Regions from separate parts of the Halobacillus amylolyticus genome, predicted to be linked through region 2. Evidence: a T-box and tRNA genes for the amino acid it is inferred to sense, from the RefSeq annotation. Region 2 holds a T-box; the other holds one or more tRNA genes.

Region 1 (12,119 bases), 1.4 Mb from region 2:
ACTGATTGGACGAGGGGCCCCTACCGGGTTACCGAATTCAGTCAAACTCCGAATGCCAACGACTTTGTTCTGGGAGTCAGACCATGGGTGATAAGGTTCATGGTCGAAAGGGAAACAGCCCAGACCGCCAGCTAAGGTCCCAAAGTGTGTGTTAAGTGGAAAAGGATGTGGAGTTGCTTAGACAACCAGGATGTTGGCTTAGAAGCAGCCATCATTGAAAGAGTGCGTAATAGCTCACTGGTCGAGTGACTCTGCGCCGAAAATATACCGGGGCTAAACACACCACCGAAGCTGCGGATTGATCCGAACGGATCAGTGGTAGGAGAGCGTTCTAAGGGCTGCGAAGTCAGACCGTAAGGACTGGTGGAGCGCTTAGAAGTGAGAATGCCGGTATGAGTAGCGAAAAAAGAGTGAGAATCTCTTTCACCGAAAGCCCAAGGTTTCCTGAGGAAGGCTCGTCCTCTCAGGGTTAGTCGGGACCTAAGCCGAGGCCGAAAGGCGTAGGCGATGGCCAACAGGTTGATATTCCTGTACCGCCTCCTTTCCGTTTGAACGACGGGGGGACGCAGGAGGATAAGGAGAGCGCACCACTGGATGTGTGCGTCCAAGCAGTAAGACGGTCGAGACAGGCAAATCCGCTCGGCAACGTCAAGCTGTGATGGGGAGGGAATTTAAGTACCGAAGCTCCTGATTTCACACTGCCAAGAAAATCCTCTAGTGAGGAAAGAGGCGCCCGTACCGCAAACCAACACAGGTAGGCGAGGAGAGAATCCTAAGGTGAGCGGGAGAACTCTCGTTAAGGAACTCGGCAAAATGACCCCGTAACTTCGGGAGAAGGGGTGCTCCTCTGCCGAGGAGCCGCAGTGAAAAGGCCCAAGCGACTGTTTACCAAAAACACAGGTCTCTGCGAAGCCGTAAGGCGAAGTATAGGGGCTGACACCTGCCCGGTGCTGGAAGGTTAAGGGGATGCGTTAGCGCTTTGCGCGAAGCGTTGAACCGAAGCCCCAGTAAACGGCGGCCGTAACTATAACGGTCCTAAGGTAGCGAAATTCCTTGTCGGGTAAGTTCCGACCCGCACGAAAGGTGCAACGACTTGGGCACTGTCTCAACGAGAGACCCGGTGAAATTATACTATGCGTGAAGATGCGCATTACCCGCGACAGGACGGAAAGACCCCGTGGAGCTTTACTGTAGCCTGATATTGAATGTTGGTACAGCTTGTACAGGATAGGTGGGAGCCTGAGAACCCGGAGCGCTAGCTTCGGTGGAGGCGCTGGTGGGATACCACCCTGGCTGTACGGACATTCTAACCCAGGACCGTGATCCGGTTCGGAGACAGTGTCAGGTGGGCAGTTTGACTGGGGCGGTCGCCTCCTAAAGAGTAACGGAGGCGCCCAAAGGTTCCCTCAGAATGGTTGGAAATCATTCGCAGAGTGTAAAGGCACAAGGGAGCTTGACTGCGAGACCTACAAGTCGAGCAGGGACGAAAGTCGGGCTTAGTGATCCGGCGGTACCGTATGGAAGGGCCGTCGCTCAACGGATAAAAGCTACCCCGGGGATAACAGGCTTATCTCCCCAAGAGTCCACATCGACGGGGAGGTTTGGCACCTCGATGTCGGCTCATCGCATCCTGGGGCTGTAGTCGGTCCCAAGGGTTGGGCTGTTCGCCCATTAAAGCGGTACGCGAGCTGGGTTCAGAACGTCGTGAGACAGTTCGGTCCCTATCCGTCGTGGGCGTTGGAAATCTGAAAGGAGCTGTCCTTAGTACGAGAGGACCGGGATGGACACACCGCTGGTGTACCAGTTGTTCCGCCAGGAGCATCGCTGGGTAGCTACGTGTGGACGGGATAAGTGCTGAAAGCATCTAAGCATGAAGCCCCCTTGAGATGAGATTTCCCCTTACGCCAAGTAAGTAAGATTCCTCAGAGACGATGAGGTCGATAGGTCCGAGGTCGAAGCGTGGTGACACGTGAAGCTGACGGATACTAATCAATCGATGGCTTAACTATATTAAAAAGCGGAGACGACCGTTTACGTCCGCTGGGCTAAGTGAGCTCACGTAAAGGCTGTGGTTTTTCAACCTTGAAGAGAGATCGCTTAGAACATGAGGACTTGGGAGTCGGAGCTAGATTGTCAAACGTTAAAACATGATGTTGGTCTTGGATGTCTTATCCAGTTTTGAGGGTTTTCAAAAAAACTCTTGAAATTTCCCTGAAAGGGCAATATAATATATCTTGTCCTTGAAAATTAATAAGGTTTGGTGGCGAGAGCGAAGAGGTCACACCTGTTCCCATGCCGAACACAGCAGTTAAGCTCTTCAGCGCCGATGGTAGTCGGGTCGATCCCCGTGAGAGTAGGACGCCGCCAAGCTTTATTACATAATCCGGAGGATTAGCTCAGCTGGGAGAGCACTTGCCTTACAAGCAAGGGGTCGCAGGTTCGAGCCCTGCATCCTCCACCATGATTGCCGGCCTAGCTCAACTGGTAGAGCAACTGATTTGTAATCAGTAGGTTGGGGGTTCAAGTCCTCTGGCCGGCACCATTGATCGCTTTTTAAAATGATATATGAACGAGCAGTTTCACTGCCTTAATTTGCAACAAGACGAGCATCATTTTTAAACGTATGAGATTCACTTTTTATTAAGAGCCATTAGCTCAGCTGGTAGAGCATCTGACTTTTAATCAGAGGGTCGGAGGTTCGAGCCCTCCATGGCTCACCATGATTTGCGGGTGTGGTGGAATTGGCAGACACGCTAGATTTAGGATCTAGTGCTTCACGGCGTGGGGGTTCAAGTCCCTCCACCCGCATTATATGCGGAAGTAGTTCAGTGGTAGAACACCACCTTGCCAAGGTGGGGGTCGCGGGTTCGAATCCCGTCTTCCGCTCCATAATACTTAATAAGATTTAAAAGACCTAACAAACTTGTCAAGCCGGGGTGGCGGAATTGGCAGACGCACAGGACTTAAAATCCTGCGGTAGGTTTCTACCGTGCCGGTTCGAGTCCGGCCCTCGGCACCATAATATTATTTGCGCCCGTAGCTCAATTGGATAGAGCGTCTGACTACGGATCAGAAGGTTAGGGGTTCGACTCCTCTCGGGCGCGCCATTATTTTACGGGAAGTAGCTCAGCTTGGTAGAGCACTTGGTTTGGGACCAAGGGGTCGCAGGTTCGAATCCTGTCTTCCCGACCATTCTCTAACCATTATAATTTGGGGCCTTAGCTCAGCTGGGAGAGCGCCTGCTTTGCACGCAGGAGGTCAGCGGTTCGATCCCGCTAGGCTCCACCATTTTGATCTTTGAAAACTGAACGAACCAACCAGTACGTCAACATATTCTTTCTATTATATAGAGAGAATTCAAACAAGCACATTCGGTGTGCAAATGAGCAAGTCATTCTCAACTTTTATGGAGAGTTTGATCCTGGCTCAGGACGAACGCTGGCGGCGTGCCTAATACATGCAAGTCGAGCGCAGGAAGCAAGCAGATCCCCTTCGGGGGTGACGCTTGTGGAATGAGCGGCGGACGGGTGAGTAACACGTGGGCAACCTGCCTGTAAGATCGGAATAACTCCGGGAAACCGGGGCTAATGCCGGGTAATCCTTTCTCTCGCATGAGGGGAAGGTAAAAGATGGCTTCTGGCTATCACTTACAGATGGGCCCGCGGCGCATTAGCTAGTTGGTGAGGTAACGGCTCACCAAGGCAACGATGCGTAGCCGACCTGAGAGGGTGATCGGCCACACTGGGACTGAGACACGGCCCAGACTCCTACGGGAGGCAGCAGTAGGGAATCTTCCGCAATGGACGAAAGTCTGACGGAGCAACGCCGCGTGAACGATGAAGGTCTTCGGATCGTAAAGTTCTGTTGTTAGGGAAGAACAAGTACCGTTCGAACAGGGCGGTACCTTGACGGTACCTAACGAGGAAGCCCCGGCTAACTACGTGCCAGCAGCCGCGGTAATACGTAGGGGGCAAGCGTTGTCCGGAATTATTGGGCGTAAAGCGCGCGCAGGCGGTTCCTTAAGTCTGATGTGAAAGCCCACGGCTCAACCGTGGAGGGTCATTGGAAACTGGGGAACTTGAGGACAGAAGAGGAGAGTGGAATTCCACGTGTAGCGGTGAAATGCGTAGATATGTGGAGGAACACCAGTGGCGAAGGCGACTCTCTGGTCTGTCTCTGACGCTGAGGTGCGAAAGCGTGGGTAGCAAACAGGATTAGATACCCTGGTAGTCCACGCCGTAAACGATGAGTGCTAGGTGTTAGGGGGCTTCCACCCCTTAGTGCTGAAGTTAACGCATTAAGCACTCCGCCTGGGGAGTACGGCCGCAAGGCTGAAACTCAAAGGAATTGACGGGGGCCCGCACAAGCGGTGGAGCATGTGGTTTAATTCGAAGCAACGCGAAGAACCTTACCAGGTCTTGACATCCTTGGACCGCCCTAGAGATAGGGTCTTCCCTTCGGGGACCAAGTGACAGGTGGTGCATGGTTGTCGTCAGCTCGTGTCGTGAGATGTTGGGTTAAGTCCCGCAACGAGCGCAACCCCTAATCTTAGTTGCCAGCATTAAGTTGGGCACTCTAAGGTGACTGCCGGTGACAAACCGGAGGAAGGCGGGGATGACGTCAAATCATCATGCCCCTTATGACCTGGGCTACACACGTGCTACAATGGATGGTACAAAGGGCAGCGAAGCCGCGAGGTGTAGCAAATCCCATAAAACCATTCTCAGTTCGGATTGCAGGCTGCAACTCGCCTGCATGAAGCCGGAATCGCTAGTAATCGCGGATCAGCATGCCGCGGTGAATACGTTCCCGGGCCTTGTACACACCGCCCGTCACACCACGAGAGTTGGCAACACCCGAAGTCGGTGAGGTAACCTTTTTGGAGCCAGCCGCCGAAGGTGGGGCCAATGATTGGGGTGAAGTCGTAACAAGGTAGCCGTATCGGAAGGTGCGGCTGGATCACCTCCTTTCTAAGGAACTATGCAAGGCAACCCCTTTCTCTTACGAGAACACCGGGAAGCTGCCGCATACGGAAGACGTACATGGTTGGTTGTTCAGTTTTGAGAGATCAAACGATCTTTCAATGTGAACCTTGAAAACTGGATAAGATTAATCAGAACGTGGCGATCTTCTTTTGATAGAGGACGACACGGGATGACAAGACATCAAACATCAATTTTTTAACGTCTTTTCACGACGATAATAGTTAAGTGAATAAGGGCGCACGGTGGATGCCTTGGTACTAGGAGCCGATGAAGGACGGGACTAACACCGATATGCTTTGGGAAGCCGTAAGTAGGCTATGCACCGAAGATTTCCGAATGGGGAAACCCCCTGCTCGTAATGGAGCAGGATCCTTTACTGAATACATAGGTAAGGGAAGGCAGACCCGGGGAACTGAAACATCTCATTACCCGGAGGAAGAGAAAGCAAACGCGATTTCCCAAGTAGCGGCGAGCGAAACGGAATCAGCCCAAACCAGAAAGCTTGCTTTCTGGGGTTGTAGGACACTCCTTTGGAGTTACAAAAAAAGAGGATAGATGAATCGATCTGGAACGATCAGCCGGAGCAGGTAAGAGCCCTGTAGTCGACATCCTCTTTTCTCCGGAGTGGATCCTGAGTACGGCGGAACACGAGGAATTCCGTCGGAATCCGGGAGGACCATCTCCCAAGGCTAAATACTCCCTAGTAACCGATAGTGAACCAGTACCGTGAGGGAAAGGTGAAAAGCACCCCGGAAGGGGAGTGAAAGAGATCCTGAAACCGTGTGCCTACAAGTAGTCGGAGCCCATTGATGGGTGACGGCGTGCCTTTTGTAGAATGAACCGGCGAGTTACGACCGTCTGCAAGGTTAAGCTAAAGCAGCGGAGCCGCAGCGAAAGCGAGTCTGAATAGGGCGAAGCAGTAGGCGGTCGTAGACCCGAAACCGTGTGATCTACCCATGTCCAGGGTGAAGGTCAGGTAACACTGACTGGAGGCCCGAACCCACGCAAGTTGAAAATTGCGGGGATGAGGTGTGGGTAGGGGTGAAATGCCAATCGAACACGGAGATAGCTGGTTCTCTCCGAAATAGCTTTAGGGCTAGCCTCAGAATAGAAAGTCTTGGAGGTAGAGCACTGATTGGACGAGGGGCCCCTACCGGGTTACCGAATTCAGTCAAACTCCGAATGCCAACGACTTTGTTCTGGGAGTCAGACCATGGGTGATAAGGTTCATGGTCGAAAGGGAAACAGCCCAGACCGCCAGCTAAGGTCCCAAAGTGTGTGTTAAGTGGAAAAGGATGTGGAGTTGCTTAGACAACCAGGATGTTGGCTTAGAAGCAGCCATCATTGAAAGAGTGCGTAATAGCTCACTGGTCGAGTGACTCTGCGCCGAAAATATACCGGGGCTAAACACACCACCGAAGCTGCGGATTGATCCGAACGGATCAGTGGTAGGAGAGCGTTCTAAGGGCTGCGAAGTCAGACCGTAAGGACTGGTGGAGCGCTTAGAAGTGAGAATGCCGGTATGAGTAGCGAAAAAAGAGTGAGAATCTCTTTCACCGAAAGCCCAAGGTTTCCTGAGGAAGGCTCGTCCTCTCAGGGTTAGTCGGGACCTAAGCCGAGGCCGAAAGGCGTAGGCGATGGCCAACAGGTTGATATTCCTGTACCGCCTCCTTTCCGTTTGAACGACGGGGGGACGCAGGAGGATAAGGAGAGCGCACCACTGGATGTGTGCGTCCAAGCAGTAAGACGGTCGAGACAGGCAAATCCGCTCGGCAACGTCAAGCTGTGATGGGGAGGGAATTTAAGTACCGAAGCTCCTGATTTCACACTGCCAAGAAAATCCTCTAGTGAGGAAAGAGGCGCCCGTACCGCAAACCAACACAGGTAGGCGAGGAGAGAATCCTAAGGTGAGCGGGAGAACTCTCGTTAAGGAACTCGGCAAAATGACCCCGTAACTTCGGGAGAAGGGGTGCTCCTCTGCCGAGGAGCCGCAGTGAAAAGGCCCAAGCGACTGTTTACCAAAAACACAGGTCTCTGCGAAGCCGTAAGGCGAAGTATAGGGGCTGACACCTGCCCGGTGCTGGAAGGTTAAGGGGATGCGTTAGCGCTCTGCGCGAAGCGTTGAACCGAAGCCCCAGTAAACGGCGGCCGTAACTATAACGGTCCTAAGGTAGCGAAATTCCTTGTCGGGTAAGTTCCGACCCGCACGAAAGGTGCAACGACTTGGGCACTGTCTCAACGAGAGACCCGGTGAAATTATACTATGCGTGAAGATGCGCATTACCCGCGACAGGACGGAAAGACCCCGTGGAGCTTTACTGTAGCCTGATATTGAATGTTGGTACAGCTTGTACAGGATAGGTGGGAGCCTGAGAACCCGGAGCGCTAGCTTCGGTGGAGGCGCTGGTGGGATACCACCCTGGCTGTACGGACATTCTAACCCAGGACCGTGATCCGGTTCGGAGACAGTGTCAGGTGGGCAGTTTGACTGGGGCGGTCGCCTCCTAAAGAGTAACGGAGGCGCCCAAAGGTTCCCTCAGAATGGTTGGAAATCATTCGCAGAGTGTAAAGGCACAAGGGAGCTTGACTGCGAGACCTACAAGTCGAGCAGGGACGAAAGTCGGGCTTAGTGATCCGGCGGTACCGTATGGAAGGGCCGTCGCTCAACGGATAAAAGCTACCCCGGGGATAACAGGCTTATCTCCCCCAAGAGTCCACATCGACGGGGAGGTTTGGCACCTCGATGTCGGCTCATCGCATCCTGGGGCTGTAGTCGGTCCCAAGGGTTGGGCTGTTCGCCCATTAAAGCGGTACGCGAGCTGGGTTCAGAACGTCGTGAGACAGTTCGGTCCCTATCCGTCGTGGGCGTTGGAAATCTGAAAGGAGCTGTCCTTAGTACGAGAGGACCGGGATGGACACACCGCTGGTGTACCAGTTGTTCCGCCAGGAGCATCGCTGGGTAGCTACGTGTGGACGGGATAAGTGCTGAAAGCATCTAAGCATGAAGCCCCCTTGAGATGAGATTTCCCCTTACGCCAAGTAAGTAAGATTCCTCAGAGACGATGAGGTCGATAGGTCCGAGGTCGAAGCGTGGTGACACGTGAAGCTGACGGATACTAATCAATCGATGGCTTAACTATATTAAAAAGCGGAGACGACCGTTTACGTCCGCTGGGCTAAGTGAGCTCACGTAAAGGCTGTGGTTTTTCAACCTTGAAGAGAGATGACTTAGAACATGAGGACTTGGGAGTCGGAGCTAGATTGTCAAACGTTAAAACATGATGTTGGTCTTGGATGTCTTATCCAGTTTTGAGGGTTCACCTCATAACCCATGATGTGGTGGCGAGAGCGAAGAGGCCACACCTGTTCCCATGCCGAACACAGCAGTTAAGCTCTTCAGCGCCGATGGTAGTCGGGTCGATCCCCGTGAGAGTAGGACGCGGCCACGTCATTATATTGTAGTTAAACCGGAAGCATATGCTTCCGGTTTTTTACTATATAATAATATAAGTAGACACATTATTTCCTGAACAAAGGGTGGTGGTATTGGTATGGATGATTTTGATTTATTTAACGATAACTTAGATTTATTTTTTATTCGCTTATTTATTGCCTTACTTTTATCAGGGATTATAGGGTTTGAACGGGAGTTGAAAAATCATTCCGCAGGGTTTCGCACCCATATACTAGTCGGTATCGGTGCTTGTCTTATGATGCTTTTATCATTATATGGGTTTGAAGAATTTATTAGTAATCATGATAATGTCCGTTTTGACCCATCACGCCTCCCTTCCTACGTCATTAGTGGTATTGGCTTTTTAGGAGCTGGGACAATTATTGTTAACGGGATGACGATCCGTGGGCTTACGACAGCTGCTTCTATTTGGACGGTTGCTGGATTGGGATTAGTTGTTGGAGCTGGTATGTATGATGTTGCCGTACTTGCTACAATTTTAGTGCTACTGAGCCTTATCTTTTTAAATAATCTAGAGAAAAAGTACTTTAGTGGCTATTTCAAGAATTCCTACGTACTCCTGGCAGACGAAAGAATTGAAGCAAGTAAGTTACTTGAAATCTTTGATGAGCAAGGTATTTCACTTCAAAAAGTGGAGATAGAAAATTTAAATAATCGAACAAAAAACATTCTTATTCAAATTACTAAGGGACAGGAGATTAATGATACTTCCTTACTTGAACAGTTATCAAAAGTCGATAATGTCTTACAGGTTGAACAAAGAAGATAAAGAAAACTATACGAGAAATCGTATAGTTTTTTTGTTTTAACCTTTACCCGATTAGGGAATGATGAGAGGTGTAAACACACAAACATTTTATTTGCGAATGTGTTTAAAATGAGTATAATAAAATTATAGTCAAAGATAGTCAAAGTCAAAAGAGGGGGAGGGAAGATGCGGAATATATCCGACATCATAGAAGAGTATTTAAAGAATATTTTAAATGATAATGAGAAGAAAGCCATTGAAATTAAGCGAAGTGAGATTGCTGATCGGTTTCAATGTGTACCTTCACAAATTAATTATGTGATTAAAACACGTTTCACTGTGGAAAAAGGATATATAGTTGAAAGTAAACGCGGGGGCGGCGGTTATATTCGGATACGCCGTATTCAACATCGATCTGAAGCACAGATGATTGATGATATTATACATCTCATCCATCCAAAGGTTTCTCAATCTATAGCGATAGATATTATCGAGAGGTTACTTGAAAATAACAGTATCACAAGCCGTGAAGCACGTATGATGGTCAGTGCAATGGATCGTGAAGTTCTCGCTTTCCCCCTTCCTCTAAGGGACGAGGTCCGTTCAAGGATTCTTACGGCTATGCTATTCACCCTGAAATATACAAGCTAACATAGAAGGGAGAGAATGTTATGGAATGCCAACGATGCCATAACCGTCCTGCCACCGTTCATTTAACACAGTTAATGAACGGAGAAAAGACCGAAGTCCATGTTTGTGAAAAATGTGCGAAAGAAAAAGGATATATGCATGACCATGAAGAAAGCTTTACATTGAACGATTTATTGACAGGACTATTTAATTACGAACCAAAACAATCCTTTAATGGTCAGCAAATGGATGCTCAGCAGCAAAAAGAACAGCTTAAATGTCCGACATGTGGGTTAACTTTTCAGGAATTTGCCAGAGCTGGAAAGTTTGGTTGTGCAAAATGTTATGAGACATTTGACGAACGACTAAATCCAATTCTCCGCCGTGTGCATAGCGAAAATACACGCCATGATGGAAAGATCCCTAGGCGTGAAGGAGGTAACTTGCATCTTAGGCGTCAAATGGATCAATATAAATCTGAGCTTGTGCGGTTAATCGAACAAGAAGAATTCGAGGAAGCGGCCAAGATTAGAGATGAGATTCGCTCTTTGGATGACCAACTCCAGCAAAGAGAGGAGGGGGAGAGCTAATGTCATTACAGCAATTCATGAATGAAGCCATTAGTCCATGGATGAAACAAGATGGCCCGGATAGTGATATTGTTTTAAGCAGCCGTATTCGATTAGCGCGTAACTTCTCAAGCATTCCGTTTCCGACGATTTCTTCCGAAGATAATCTGGAAAAAGTATTAAATTTCTTCAATGGAGAATTTCGCAACGAGTCGTTTAGGGATTATAAAAATTTTGAAATAGTTAAAATGAATGATCTGCAGCCGATTGAGAAAAGGGTTCTTGTAGAGAAGCATTTGATTAGTCCGCATTTAACGAACAACTCAGTACACTCTGCTTCTCTAATTTCTCAAAATGAGCAGGTATCGATTATGATTAATGAAGAGGATCATATTCGCATACAGTTATATTTTCCAGGGTTCCAACTTGATAGGGCTTTAGAGCAGGCTTCACAGCTTGATGATTGGCTGGAGGAGAAGATTGATTATGCGTTTGATGAAAAACGCGGTTATCTTACTGCTTGCCCTACAAACGTGGGTACCGGGATGAGGGCATCGGTGATGATGCATCTTCCGGCTCTCGCCATGACCCAGCAGATTAACCGAATGACCCCTGCCATTAACCAGCTTGGTTTAGTCGTTCGAGGAATTTATGGGGAAGGCAGTGAGGCAGTAGGCAGTATTTTTCAAATATCAAACCAAATAACACTAGGGAAATCTGAAGAAGATATCGTAGAGGATCTCCATAGTGTAGTAAAACAACTGATTGATCAGGAGCGAAGGGCAAGACAAGCATTGATGCATCGCTCAGGCATACAGCTTGAGGATCGAATTTTTCGCTCGTATGGTGTTTTAAAGTATGGTCGAATCATAGAGTCTAAAGAGGCCGCTAAATGTTTATCCGACCTTAGGCTGGGTATTGATCTTGGATTTATCGATCATGTGCCAAAAACCATCCTCAATGAGTTGATGGTACTAACACAACCTGGATTTCTACAGCAGTATGCGAAAGAAACATTGTCCCCGTCCGAGCGAGATATTAGAAGGGCTTCACTCATTCGTGAAAGACTACAATTAGAAAATAAAGAATAAATGCAAGGAGGTTGTATCCATGATGTTTGGACGATTTACTGAACGCGCACAAAAGGTACTTGCTTTAGCACAAGAAGAAGCGGTTCGATTAGGTCATAATAACATTGGAACAGAGCATATTTTATTAGGATTAGTAAGTGAAGGAGAGGGAATTGCTGCTAAATCTTTAACAGCTTTAAGCCTCGAGTCAAGTAAGATTCAGCAAGAAGTGGAAAAATTAATTGGTAAAGGTGAAAAAGTATCACAAACGATACACTATACTCCACGTGCAAAAAAAGTGATCGAATTATCGATGGATGAAGCCCGCAAGCTAGGTCATTCCTATGTGGGTACAGAGCACATTCTGCTTGGCCTTATTCGTGAAGGAGAGGGTGTTGCAGCTCGTGTGTTAAACAATTTAGGTGTCAGCTTAAATAAGGCCCGCCAACAAGTATTACAACTCCTTGGCAATAATGAATCAACTGGCGGTCAGAACCGCCGTGGCGGCAGTGGTGGTGCCCAGCCAGCCAATGCGAATACACCGACTCTTGATTCACTGGCACGTGATTTAACTGCTATTGCTAAAGAAGGCAACATCGATCCAGTGATTGGGCGTAGCAAGGAAATAGAGCGAGTCATCCA
Region 2 (12,119 bases):
ACCATTCCATCATTCAGTTGTGCCATCCTAAGGAGAATTGGTTTATCTTTTCGATGAGGCGTACGCCAGGGACATAGTACTCATTCTATCTTTCAGCTCTTCCCTCCTCTTCTCGAAGATGAGGTACTATCGCTTCGAATGGCTTCTAGATAGCTTTGTCTTTGGCTAACGGCTACAACAACCTACGGCGTTAGAGACTTAACCCCTATAGCTTATGCCCAAATATAGGGATACTAAAAAACCCCTTGGATAATTCCAAGAGGTTACTTGACGTGGCCGCGTCCTACTCTCATGGGGATCGACCCGACTACCATCGGCGCTGAAGAGCTTAACTGCTGTGTTCGGCATGGGAACAGGTGTGACCTCTTCGCTCTCGCCACCACATCATGGGTTATGAGGTGAACCCTCAAAACTGGATAAGACATCCAAGACCAACATCATGTTTTAACGTTTGACAATCTAGCTCCGACTCCCAAGTCCTCATGTTCTAAGTCATCTCTCTTCAAGGCTGAAAAACCAAAGCCTTTACGTGAGCTCACTTAGCCCAGCGGACGTAAACGGTCGTCTCCGCTTTTTAATATAGTTAAGCCATCGATTGATTAGTATCCGTCAGCTTCACGTGTCACCACGCTTCGACCTCGGACCTATCGACCTCATCGTCTCTGAGGAATCTTACTTACTTGGCGTAAGGGGAAATCTCATCTCAAGGGGGGCTTCATGCTTAGATGCTTTCAGCACTTATCCCGTCCACACGTAGCTACCCAGCGATGCTCCTGGCGGAACAACTGGTACACCAGCGGTGTGTCCATCCCGGTCCTCTCGTACTAAGGACAGCTCCTTTCAGATTTCCAACGCCCACGACGGATAGGGACCGAACTGTCTCACGACGTTCTGAACCCAGCTCGCGTACCGCTTTAATGGGCGAACAGCCCAACCCTTGGGACCGACTACAGCCCCAGGATGCGATGAGCCGACATCGAGGTGCCAAACCTCCCCGTCGATGTGGACTCTTGGGGGAGATAAGCCTGTTATCCCCGGGGTAGCTTTTATCCGTTGAGCGACGGCCCTTCCATACGGTACCGCCGGATCACTAAGCCCGACTTTCGTCCCTGCTCGACTTGTAGGTCTCGCAGTCAAGCTCCCTTGTGCCTTTACACTCTGCGAATGATTTCCAACCATTCTGAGGGAACCTTTGGGCGCCTCCGTTACTCTTTAGGAGGCGACCGCCCCAGTCAAACTGCCCACCTGACACTGTCTCCGAACCGGATCACGGTCCTGGGTTAGAATGTCCGTACAGCCAGGGTGGTATCCCACCAGCGCCTCCACCGAAGCTAGCGCTCCGGGTTCTCAGGCTCCCACCTATCCTGTACAAGCTGTACCAACATTCAATATCAGGCTACAGTAAAGCTCCACGGGGTCTTTCCGTCCTGTCGCGGGTAATGCGCATCTTCACGCATAGTATAATTTCACCGGGTCTCTCGTTGAGACAGTGCCCAAGTCGTTGCACCTTTCGTGCGGGTCGGAACTTACCCGACAAGGAATTTCGCTACCTTAGGACCGTTATAGTTACGGCCGCCGTTTACTGGGGCTTCGGTTCAACGCTTCGCGCAGAGCGCTAACGCATCCCCTTAACCTTCCAGCACCGGGCAGGTGTCAGCCCCTATACTTCGCCTTACGGCTTCGCAGAGACCTGTGTTTTTGGTAAACAGTCGCTTGGGCCTTTTCACTGCGGCTCCTCGGCAGAGGAGCACCCCTTCTCCCGAAGTTACGGGGTCATTTTGCCGAGTTCCTTAACGAGAGTTCTCCCGCTCACCTTAGGATTCTCTCCTCGCCTACCTGTGTTGGTTTGCGGTACGGGCGCCTCTTTCCTCACTAGAGGATTTTCTTGGCAGTGTGAAATCAGGAGCTTCGGTACTTAAATTCCCTCCCCATCACAGCTTGACGTTGCCGAGCGGATTTGCCTGTCTCGACCGTCTTACTGCTTGGACGCACACATCCAGTGGTGCGCTCTCCTTATCCTCCTGCGTCCCCCCGTCGTTCAAACGGAAAGGAGGCGGTACAGGAATATCAACCTGTTGGCCATCGCCTACGCCTTTCGGCCTCGGCTTAGGTCCCGACTAACCCTGAGAGGACGAGCCTTCCTCAGGAAACCTTGGGCTTTCGGTGAAAGAGATTCTCACTCTTTTTTCGCTACTCATACCGGCATTCTCACTTCTAAGCGCTCCACCAGTCCTTACGGTCTGACTTCGCAGCCCTTAGAACGCTCTCCTACCACTGATCCGTTCGGATCAATCCGCAGCTTCGGTGGTGTGTTTAGCCCCGGTATATTTTCGGCGCAGAGTCACTCGACCAGTGAGCTATTACGCACTCTTTCAATGATGGCTGCTTCTAAGCCAACATCCTGGTTGTCTAAGCAACTCCACATCCTTTTCCACTTAACACACACTTTGGGACCTTAGCTGGCGGTCTGGGCTGTTTCCCTTTCGACCATGAACCTTATCACCCATGGTCTGACTCCCAGAACAAAGTCGTTGGCATTCGGAGTTTGACTGAATTCGGTAACCCGGTAGGGGCCCCTCGTCCAATCAGTGCTCTACCTCCAAGACTTTCTATTCTGAGGCTAGCCCTAAAGCTATTTCGGAGAGAACCAGCTATCTCCGTGTTCGATTGGCATTTCACCCCTACCCACACCTCATCCCCGCAATTTTCAACTTGCGTGGGTTCGGGCCTCCAGTCAGTGTTACCTGACCTTCACCCTGGACATGGGTAGATCACACGGTTTCGGGTCTACGACCGCCTACTGCTTCGCCCTATTCAGACTCGCTTTCGCTGCGGCTCCGCTGCTTTAGCTTAACCTTGCAGACGGTCGTAACTCGCCGGTTCATTCTACAAAAGGCACGCCGTCACCCATCAATGGGCTCCGACTACTTGTAGGCACACGGTTTCAGGATCTCTTTCACTCCCCTTCCGGGGTGCTTTTCACCTTTCCCTCACGGTACTGGTTCACTATCGGTTACTAGGGAGTATTTAGCCTTGGGAGATGGTCCTCCCGGATTCCGACGGAATTCCTCGTGTTCCGCCGTACTCAGGATCCACTCCGGAGAAAAGAGGATGTCGACTACAGGGCTCTTACCTGCTCCGGCTGATCGTTCCAGATCGATTCATCTATCCTCTTTTTTTGTAACTCCAAAGGAGTGTCCTACAACCCCAGAAAGCAAGCTTTCTGGTTTGGGCTGATTCCGTTTCGCTCGCCGCTACTTAGGAAATCGCGTTTGCTTTCTCTTCCTCCGGGTAATGAGATGTTTCAGTTCCCCGGGTCTGCCTTCCCTTACCTATGTATTCAGTAAAGGATCCTGCTCCATTACGAGCAGGGGGTTCCCCATTCGGAAATCTTCGGTGCATAGCCTACTTACGGCTTCCCAAAGCATATCGGTGTTAGTCCCGTCCTTCATCGGCTCCTAGTACCAAGGCATCCACCGTGCGCCCTTATTCACTTAACTATTATCGTCGTGAAAAGACGTTAAAAAATTGATGTTTGATGTCTTGTCATCCCGTGTCGTCCTCTATCAAAAGAAGATCGCCACGTTCTGATTAATCTTATCCAGTTTTCAAGGTTCACATTGAAAGATCGTTTGATCTCTCAAAACTGAACAACCAACCATGTACGTCTTCCGTATGCGGCAGCTTCCCGGTGTTCTCGTAAGAGAAAGGGTTGCCTTGCATAGTTCCTTAGAAAGGAGGTGATCCAGCCGCACCTTCCGATACGGCTACCTTGTTACGACTTCACCCCAATCATTGGCCCCACCTTCGGCGGCTGGCTCCAAAAAGGTTACCTCACCGACTTCGGGTGTTGCCAACTCTCGTGGTGTGACGGGCGGTGTGTACAAGGCCCGGGAACGTATTCACCGCGGCATGCTGATCCGCGATTACTAGCGATTCCGGCTTCATGCAGGCGAGTTGCAGCCTGCAATCCGAACTGAGAATGGTTTTATGGGATTTGCTACACCTCGCGGCTTCGCTGCCCTTTGTACCATCCATTGTAGCACGTGTGTAGCCCAGGTCATAAGGGGCATGATGATTTGACGTCATCCCCGCCTTCCTCCGGTTTGTCACCGGCAGTCACCTTAGAGTGCCCAACTTAATGCTGGCAACTAAGATTAGGGGTTGCGCTCGTTGCGGGACTTAACCCAACATCTCACGACACGAGCTGACGACAACCATGCACCACCTGTCACTTGGTCCCCGAAGGGAAGACCCTATCTCTAGGGCGGTCCAAGGATGTCAAGACCTGGTAAGGTTCTTCGCGTTGCTTCGAATTAAACCACATGCTCCACCGCTTGTGCGGGCCCCCGTCAATTCCTTTGAGTTTCAGCCTTGCGGCCGTACTCCCCAGGCGGAGTGCTTAATGCGTTAACTTCAGCACTAAGGGGTGGAAGCCCCCTAACACCTAGCACTCATCGTTTACGGCGTGGACTACCAGGGTATCTAATCCTGTTTGCTACCCACGCTTTCGCACCTCAGCGTCAGAGACAGACCAGAGAGTCGCCTTCGCCACTGGTGTTCCTCCACATATCTACGCATTTCACCGCTACACGTGGAATTCCACTCTCCTCTTCTGTCCTCAAGTTCCCCAGTTTCCAATGACCCTCCACGGTTGAGCCGTGGGCTTTCACATCAGACTTAAGGAACCGCCTGCGCGCGCTTTACGCCCAATAATTCCGGACAACGCTTGCCCCCTACGTATTACCGCGGCTGCTGGCACGTAGTTAGCCGGGGCTTCCTCGTTAGGTACCGTCAAGGTACCGCCCTGTTCGAACGGTACTTGTTCTTCCCTAACAACAGAACTTTACGATCCGAAGACCTTCATCGTTCACGCGGCGTTGCTCCGTCAGACTTTCGTCCATTGCGGAAGATTCCCTACTGCTGCCTCCCGTAGGAGTCTGGGCCGTGTCTCAGTCCCAGTGTGGCCGATCACCCTCTCAGGTCGGCTACGCATCGTTGCCTTGGTGAGCCGTTACCTCACCAACTAGCTAATGCGCCGCGGGCCCATCTGTAAGTGATAGCGAGAAGCCATCTTTTACCTTCCCCTCATGCGAGAGAAAGGATTACCCGGCATTAGCCCCGGTTTCCCGGAGTTATTCCGATCTTACAGGCAGGTTGCCCACGTGTTACTCACCCGTCCGCCGCTCATTCCACAAGCGTCACCCCCGAAGGGGATCTGCTTGCTTCCTGCGCTCGACTTGCATGTATTAGGCACGCCGCCAGCGTTCGTCCTGAGCCAGGATCAAACTCTCCATAAAAGTTGAGAATGACTTGCTCATTTGCACACCAAATGTGCTTGTTTGAATTCTCTCTATATAATAGAAAGAATATGTTGACGTACTGGTTGGTTCGTTCAGTTTTCAAAGATCAAAATATTGTTTGTCGCTCCAAAACAGCGACTCAATAAATATATCATGATGAGTAAGTTAAGTCAATAACTTTTTTCATGATAGTGTTGTTGATAAAGAGAAACTATCACACTAACTCTGCGACAGTAATCAAATTCTACCATGAGAACTAAACGAATGTCAATAGTTCGGTAGATTTTTCGATTGTTCGTTCAATTTGCCGTTTCTTGTTTTCTAAAAAAGCAACGTTCTCAACATTACGTGATCATAATCCAAATGTCAATGATTTTCACAAAAAAACCACACCTGTCCAAAAGGTGTGGTACTTAGAGTCAGGCTGACTTTATATAATAAACCAATTTATTTCTTTTCTTGCGGATCATTTTAGCAGCGATCTTTGCCCCACGCTTATCGTCTGTGATAAGCAAAATGTTTTTAGTGCAATCAAAGTGATGCTTAAGTTCGCGTGGCAAATAGCTAAGTGGAATGTTCTCAGCTCCTGGGTATGGGGAACGAGAAGCAGAGATATAATCGCGGATATCTATCACACAATATTCTCCAATAGAAACAGGGTCATGCCCTAATCGAGTCAGCATTTTTTTCTCCCACATATCCTTCATAACGATAATCAAAATAATTGCAACGGTTGAAAATAAGATGAACTCCATGTGTTTCTACCTCTTTCACCTTAAAATACGAGCTCACCGTTCCAGGCAAGCATACCGCCTTCTAGGTTTTTCACATGCTCGAAGCCGTTTCCTTTTAAATATTCGGATGCGTTCATACTCCTTCTTCCGGAACGGCATACCATGACATATTCTTTATCGGGATCCAAATTGCCGACTGCTTCTGGAATATTACCTAATGGAATATGCTTAGCTGTTGGAATGACTCCCTGTGCGACTTCTTCATCTTCCCGCACATCTATAATAGTAACATCAGTATTATTATCTAAAGATTTTTGCAGCTCATCTGCGCTTATTTCAAGAATGTTAGTCATCTTATCTCCTCCTCGTAACTTTTCTATCATCCATATTGTATTAAACCTCATCTTTAAGTCAAGAATTTACGTTCACATCATTAACCATAAACAAAGAAGGCTGCTTTTAAGACAGACAGCCTTCTTTAGAGTAGTCTTTAATTAGCGACGATATTTACAAGTTTAGTGGGGACAGCGACCACTTTTCTCACCGTCTTCCCTTCCAGCCATTCTTGAACATTGTCATTTTCTAATGCGGCTTTTTCCATATCTTCTTTAGAAGCCTCTACACTCATCATCATTTTAGCACGTACTTTCCCCATTACTTGGATCACAACTTCAACTTCATCCTCCACGAGTTTCGACTCATCAAAGGATGGCCATTCTTGGTAGCTGATCGTTTCTTCGTGACCGAGTTTCTCCCATAGTTCCTCAGCAAGGTGAGGTGCAACAGGGGAAAGAAGTTTAACAAAGCCTTCAACAAAGTCTTTTGGAAGCTCGTTTGCTTTGTATCCTTCATTAATGAAGACCATCATTTGGGAAATCCCTGTATTAAAGCGTAGCTCCTGGAAGTTTTCACTCACCTTTTGTATCGTTTCATGGTAAGTTTTCTCTAAAGTTTGGTCTTCACTGCTTTCTTTAACAGCTGAGGATAATTGCCCTTCGACAACAAAAAGTCTCCAAACACGGTCCAAGAAACGCCTTGCTCCATCAAGACCGTTCGTTGACCACGCGACAGAAGCATCAAGTGGCCCCATAAACATTTCATACAATCTTAGAGTATCAGCGCCATGGCTATTCACGATATCGTCTGGATTAACTACATTCCCCTTGGATTTACTCATTTTTTCATTACCTTCACCAAGGATCATTCCCTGGTTAAATAATTTTTGAAAAGGCTCTTTTGTTGGAACTACGCCGACATCATAAAGCACTTTGTGCCAAAAACGGGCGTAAAGCAAGTGTAGAACAGCGTGCTCTGCTCCCCCAATATAAACATCAACAGGAAGCCACTTCTTAAGCTTATCAAAATCAGCAAAAATTTCGTCATTCCCTGCATCAATGTAACGCAGGTAGTACCAGCAGCTGCCTGCCCACTGAGGCATTGTGTTTGTCTCTCGCCGTCCCTTCTTACCTGAATCCGGATCAACTACATTAACCCAGTCACTAATATTGGCTAATGGTGATTCCCCAGTTCCGGAGGGTTTAATTTCCGTGGTTTTTGGAAGTGTTACTGGTAATTGATCCTCAGGGACCGCCGAAATCGTGCCATCTTCCCAGTGAATAATAGGAATCGGTTCCCCCCAATAGCGCTGACGGCTAAATAACCAGTCACGAAGACGATATGTTGTTTTTCTTGCTCCATTGTTGTTGCTCTCTAGCCAGTGGATCGACTTCTTAATTGCTTCTTCCTTCCCAAGACCGTTTAAAAAGTCTGAGTTCACGTGCTTCCCGTCACCTGTATAAGCTTCTTGGTCAATCTCGCCACCTTCAACGACCTCAATGATAGGTAGATCATATTTAGTAGCAAACTCATAGTCACGTTCATCATGAGCAGGAACAGCCATGATTGCACCGCTTCCGTAACTCATGAGTACATAATCAGCCACCCATATTGGAAGTTTGTTGCCATCAATTGGGTTAATTGCATAAGCTCCCGTAAACACACCTGATTTATTTTTAGCTAAGTCAGTCCGCTCTAGGTCGCTCTTTCTTTGCGCTTGTTCGATATACTCTTTAACATCGTCCTTTTGTTCGCTGGTTACGATTTTTTGAACGAGTGGATGCTCAGGTGCAAGTACAGCGTATGTTGCGCCAAAGAGCGTGTCGGGTCTAGTTGTAAATACCTCAAAGGACATATCTTGACCTGCTATCTCAAAACTCACTTCGGCACCTTCAGATTTTCCAATCCAATTTCGTTGCATGTCTTTTATACTCTCTGGCCAATCCAGTTCTTCTAAATCTTCAAGCAGACGATCAGCATAAGCTGTAATCTTAAGCATCCACTGCTTCATGGGTCTGCGCTCAACAGGGTGTCCTCCCCGCTCACTCTTGCCATCAATCACTTCTTCATTAGCAAGTACTGTACCTAATGCAGGACACCAATTCACGGCTACTTCATCAATATAAGCAAGACCTTTTTCGTAAAGCTTCAGAAAAATCCACTGTGTCCATTTGTAGTAGTTTGGATCGGTCGTATTAATTTCTCGATCCCAATCATATGAGAAGCCCAATTCCTGTATTTGCCTGCGGAAAGTGTTGATGTTATGTTTTGTGAATTCTTCAGGGTCATTTCCTGTGTCAAGGGCATATTGTTCAGCAGGAAGCCCGAAAGCATCCCAGCCAATTGGATGCAAGACTTCATATCCTTGCATGCGTTTCATTCGTGAAACAATATCTGTCGCTGTATACCCCTCGGGATGACCAACGTGTAACCCCGCTCCTGATGGATAAGGAAACATATCTAACGCATAAAATTTCTCCTTATTCGAATCACTGCTAGTTTTGAAGGTTTTATGCTCCAACCAATATTTCTGCCATTTCTTTTCAATCGTCTTATGATCAAAGGCCATAATGTTTCCTCCTCAATTACTTTACTAATGGTTGTCGCCAAATTATAAGCGACGAATCTCTTCGTAGCCTTGTGTTTATAGAACGTGTGATGTTTGAGGAAGGTTTCTGGTTCTCAAATTGTCGATGACGTGCTAATGTCAAACATTGCTGTACGACACTGTGAGCTCGCCTTCTCCTTCGATTACCTTTTGAACATTTAATCTATACAAAAAAGTCTCCCGTCCCTAGAGCAAGGGACGGGAGACTTTTCTCCCGCGGTACCACCCAAATTAACGTTCATCACGTTCACTTGACATCGATAACGGTAATGTGACCGGAAGAAACTACTGTTAAGTTCGCTTCTTCAACATCCAAGGGGAGTTCATAAAGGTCAAGGGCAGCTTGCACCATCCGCTGTCTCTCTTATGCTTGAAGCTTTATTACTAGTCCTTTTCTACGTTTTAGTATATATATTCGTATATTAATGAAAGGTTAGGGCTTTGTCAAGCACATGGATGTTCATGTTTACAATCACCTTTAATAAGGGTAGAATGAAGTAAGAACGATACTTCCTAATGGAGGGGATTTATTGTGAAAAATTTAATTAAAAAAGCTTCCGATTATGCAAAAAAGAACCCGGAACAGACAAAACGTTATGCTAAAAAAGCGTTTGACACGATTCAAAAAAAGAGAAAATCAGCTACAAATACAGCGCCTAAAAAATAAAGAATAAGCCCATCTTCTACATAGGAGTTGGGCTTAATTTATTTAATAGCGAAAAAGCCGGATCGTTTTATCTGCTGATCCGATAGCTAGTTGATTGTGGACTGATGAATAATCGACACTATAATTGCCTTTAGCCGGCAGATCCGTTGTGTCAACAGACAAATTCTTTAACTTGATTCGTTTGAGCTTGTACGGCATGACAATAGCTGCTTCTAGTCCAGACTGGTCGATGGCAAGTCCATAATATCCTTCATCCCCAATAGAATATTTCTCTAAAACCTGATGTGCCTCCATATCCCATATCATTAATGTGCCATCGTACCCTATCGATACCCCATGTTTATCCTGGTCAAAGAACTTGAAGGCCATCGTTGCCTTATCATGCCCCTTCACTTGCTCTAATACTTCACCTGAAGGCACAGCACAGCGTAGAATGGTAGGTCCTACACCGCCAATTACTGCATGTGGAGCTGTCAAGGCAGTGGCGATTACACTACGATGTTGCCGGTCACCTTTAAACTTGCCGACTAACTCCCCTTCTGGCCATTCACGTATACGAAGCATATTGGACTTATTACTCGTTAATAAATACTTCTCATCGAACGTAAGGTGCATATGACTGATCCCTGACTTCAAGTCTGTCCATTTATTTGCAGGCTCTGAAGAGGAGATCTCATGTTTAAGGATTGTCCCATCTCCTGAAGCTGAAAGAATTTCCCTTCCTGAGCCATTCCAAATGACACTATTTACTGTTTGCTTATGTCCCTCATAAACTTGGATACATTCCGCCGTCTCACATTCCCAAAGAAACAGCTCCCCGTTGAATCCAGCAGAAAGAATATAGTTTCCCACAGGATCAAACTTTACCTTATTCACATGTGATGAGTGCTTCTTTAGCTCCGTAATTTCCATCACTTTTTCCTCCTTTGATACAAACCATCTCTATCTACATAATTTCATATCGCCTTTATTCATGCTACAATAATTTTTGCTAACGGGAGAAACGGATAAAGGAAAGAAGGCGTAAAAAATGAATTTAAAACGCGTTTTACAGTACGCACACGAACTGATGAATCACGCACTAACACATGGCGATATCGCTGTAGATGGTACATGCGGAAATGGTCATGATACATTATTGTTAAGCCGGCTTGTTGGGAAGACCGGCCATGTGTATGGATTTGATATCCAAGAGACAGCTATACAAAATACGCAGCAACGCCTTAAGGATAACAAAGCAGATAAGCAAACCACACTTGTTTTAGACAGCCACTCATTCATAGAACAACACATCCCCGATCAGCACCTTACGCGTCTCAAGGCAGCTATTTTTAACCTTGGCTATTTGCCGGGAAGCGATAAATCAGTGATTACAGAAGCTGATCAAACACTTAAATCTGTTCAAACCATTCTTCATTACTTACAAAAAGGCGGCCTCATCGTACTCGTTGTATACTATGGCCATCCAGGTGGAGAAGAAGAAAAAGCAGCCTTGCTTGAGTATGTAAGCAACTTGGATCAGCGTCAACACAATGTTTTACAGTACGGCTTTATCAATCAAAGAAACCAACCGCCTTTCATCATAGCTATCGAAAAGAAATAAGCCTGATAACCTACAATGGTTTATCAGGCTTTAATTTATGGTACATTTTTGTATTTAAATAAAAGAATGTTGCCTTCTTTCCACTCACCTTTAGTAATTCCTTCACAAAGTCCTTGGCATGTTGAATGTTGCTCACTTTTCTATCAGCGAGATACATCCCTACAAGGCCCTCGTGAATCATCTGATGGAAGGTGGCATCGGGAAGCTTTTGAACTTCTTGGTTCGTCTGTTTAACAAAAAATACAAACCGTTGCTTCATCTGATTCCCATGATTATAGTAGGAACAGAAATTTAAGTCTCCTTCCTTCTCATCTTCCTGTTGATCAATGTAGTAGTCAAGCAAGATATGCAGACCTTGCATAAATGGAAAGTAACTTTTCCCTATTTGCTGAGCTAATTGATCCGTCATCTGCCCGCTCAAAGTGTAAGCAACCAAGCAAAAAATTCCTAATGTAGAACCTGAACAGGCGGAAAATTCAAACCACTCTAGGTTCGGCCAATGTCTTTGGTAGTCTTTGAACCAACTTTTCAACCTCGGTATCCGTTCTTCTTCAATAACATGCTTATGTACTTGAAGGTCACTGTAAAGACCACCAAGTTTATGAGTGTATTGATAGACACCGGCATAGTCCTCTGCTTCACGTAAAACCGACTGACAGGTTTGAACAAGTTCCACCAAATAACCGCCATCATCTTTGTCCTCCCGATAATAATAATAATCTTTTATATTATTTTCAGGAGTCAATGCATCAATCATGGCTTGATGGAGCATTCTGAAATCACTGGGATCCATAGATGTACTTCGGTCGCATAAATTATCTAAATAATCGCTGATCGTTTGATAAGCGACAATAAAGCGAATCGACTC

What was found. The T-box of region 2 lies ahead of leuS (leucine--tRNA ligase). A T-box ahead of a tRNA ligase gene usually reads a tRNA of that ligase, here a tRNA-Leu.
Region 1: it has a tRNA-Leu gene. The T-box ahead of leuS (leucine--tRNA ligase) is inferred to sense a tRNA for this amino acid. The anticodon was not compared.

The regions. Positions count from the first base shown of each region.
Region 1 is NZ_CP095075.1:2,600,952-2,613,070, reverse strand. It holds rRNA gene MUO15_RS13535 (23S ribosomal RNA) at 1-2,009, shown strand, start outside; rRNA gene rrf (5S ribosomal RNA) at 2,257-2,370, shown strand; tRNA gene MUO15_RS13525 (tRNA-Val) at 2,386-2,461, shown strand; tRNA gene MUO15_RS13520 (tRNA-Thr) at 2,467-2,542, shown strand; tRNA gene MUO15_RS13515 (tRNA-Lys) at 2,645-2,720, shown strand; tRNA gene MUO15_RS13510 (tRNA-Leu) at 2,727-2,808, shown strand; tRNA gene MUO15_RS13505 (tRNA-Gly) at 2,815-2,889, shown strand; tRNA gene MUO15_RS13500 (tRNA-Leu) at 2,931-3,019, shown strand; tRNA gene MUO15_RS13495 (tRNA-Arg) at 3,031-3,107, shown strand; tRNA gene MUO15_RS13490 (tRNA-Pro) at 3,116-3,192, shown strand; tRNA gene MUO15_RS13485 (tRNA-Ala) at 3,213-3,288, shown strand; rRNA gene MUO15_RS13480 (16S ribosomal RNA) at 3,404-4,970, shown strand; rRNA gene MUO15_RS13475 (23S ribosomal RNA) at 5,205-8,125, shown strand; rRNA gene rrf (5S ribosomal RNA) at 8,321-8,434, shown strand; gene MUO15_RS13465 (MgtC/SapB family protein) at 8,537-9,229, shown strand; gene MUO15_RS13460 (CtsR family transcriptional regulator) at 9,395-9,859, shown strand; gene MUO15_RS13455 (protein-arginine kinase activator protein McsA) at 9,880-10,428, shown strand; gene MUO15_RS13450 (protein-arginine kinase McsB) at 10,428-11,498, shown strand; gene clpC (ATP-dependent protease ATP-binding subunit ClpC) at 11,518-12,119, shown strand, end outside.
Region 2 is NZ_CP095075.1:4,030,767-4,042,885, reverse strand. It holds rRNA gene rrf (5S ribosomal RNA) at 271-384, opposite strand; rRNA gene MUO15_RS20320 (23S ribosomal RNA) at 580-3,500, opposite strand; rRNA gene MUO15_RS20315 (16S ribosomal RNA) at 3,734-5,300, opposite strand; gene MUO15_RS20310 (rhodanese-like domain-containing protein) at 5,723-6,058, opposite strand; gene MUO15_RS20305 (rhodanese-like domain-containing protein) at 6,079-6,390, opposite strand; gene leuS (leucine--tRNA ligase) at 6,528-8,942, opposite strand; T-box leader at 9,173-9,388, opposite strand; gene MUO15_RS21775 (hypothetical protein) at 9,514-9,648, shown strand; gene MUO15_RS20295 (WD40 repeat domain-containing protein) at 9,691-10,560, opposite strand; gene MUO15_RS20290 (tRNA 5-(aminomethyl)-2-thiouridylate-methyltransferase MnmM) at 10,679-11,251, shown strand; gene MUO15_RS20285 (tetraprenyl-beta-curcumene synthase family protein) at 11,262-12,119, opposite strand, start outside.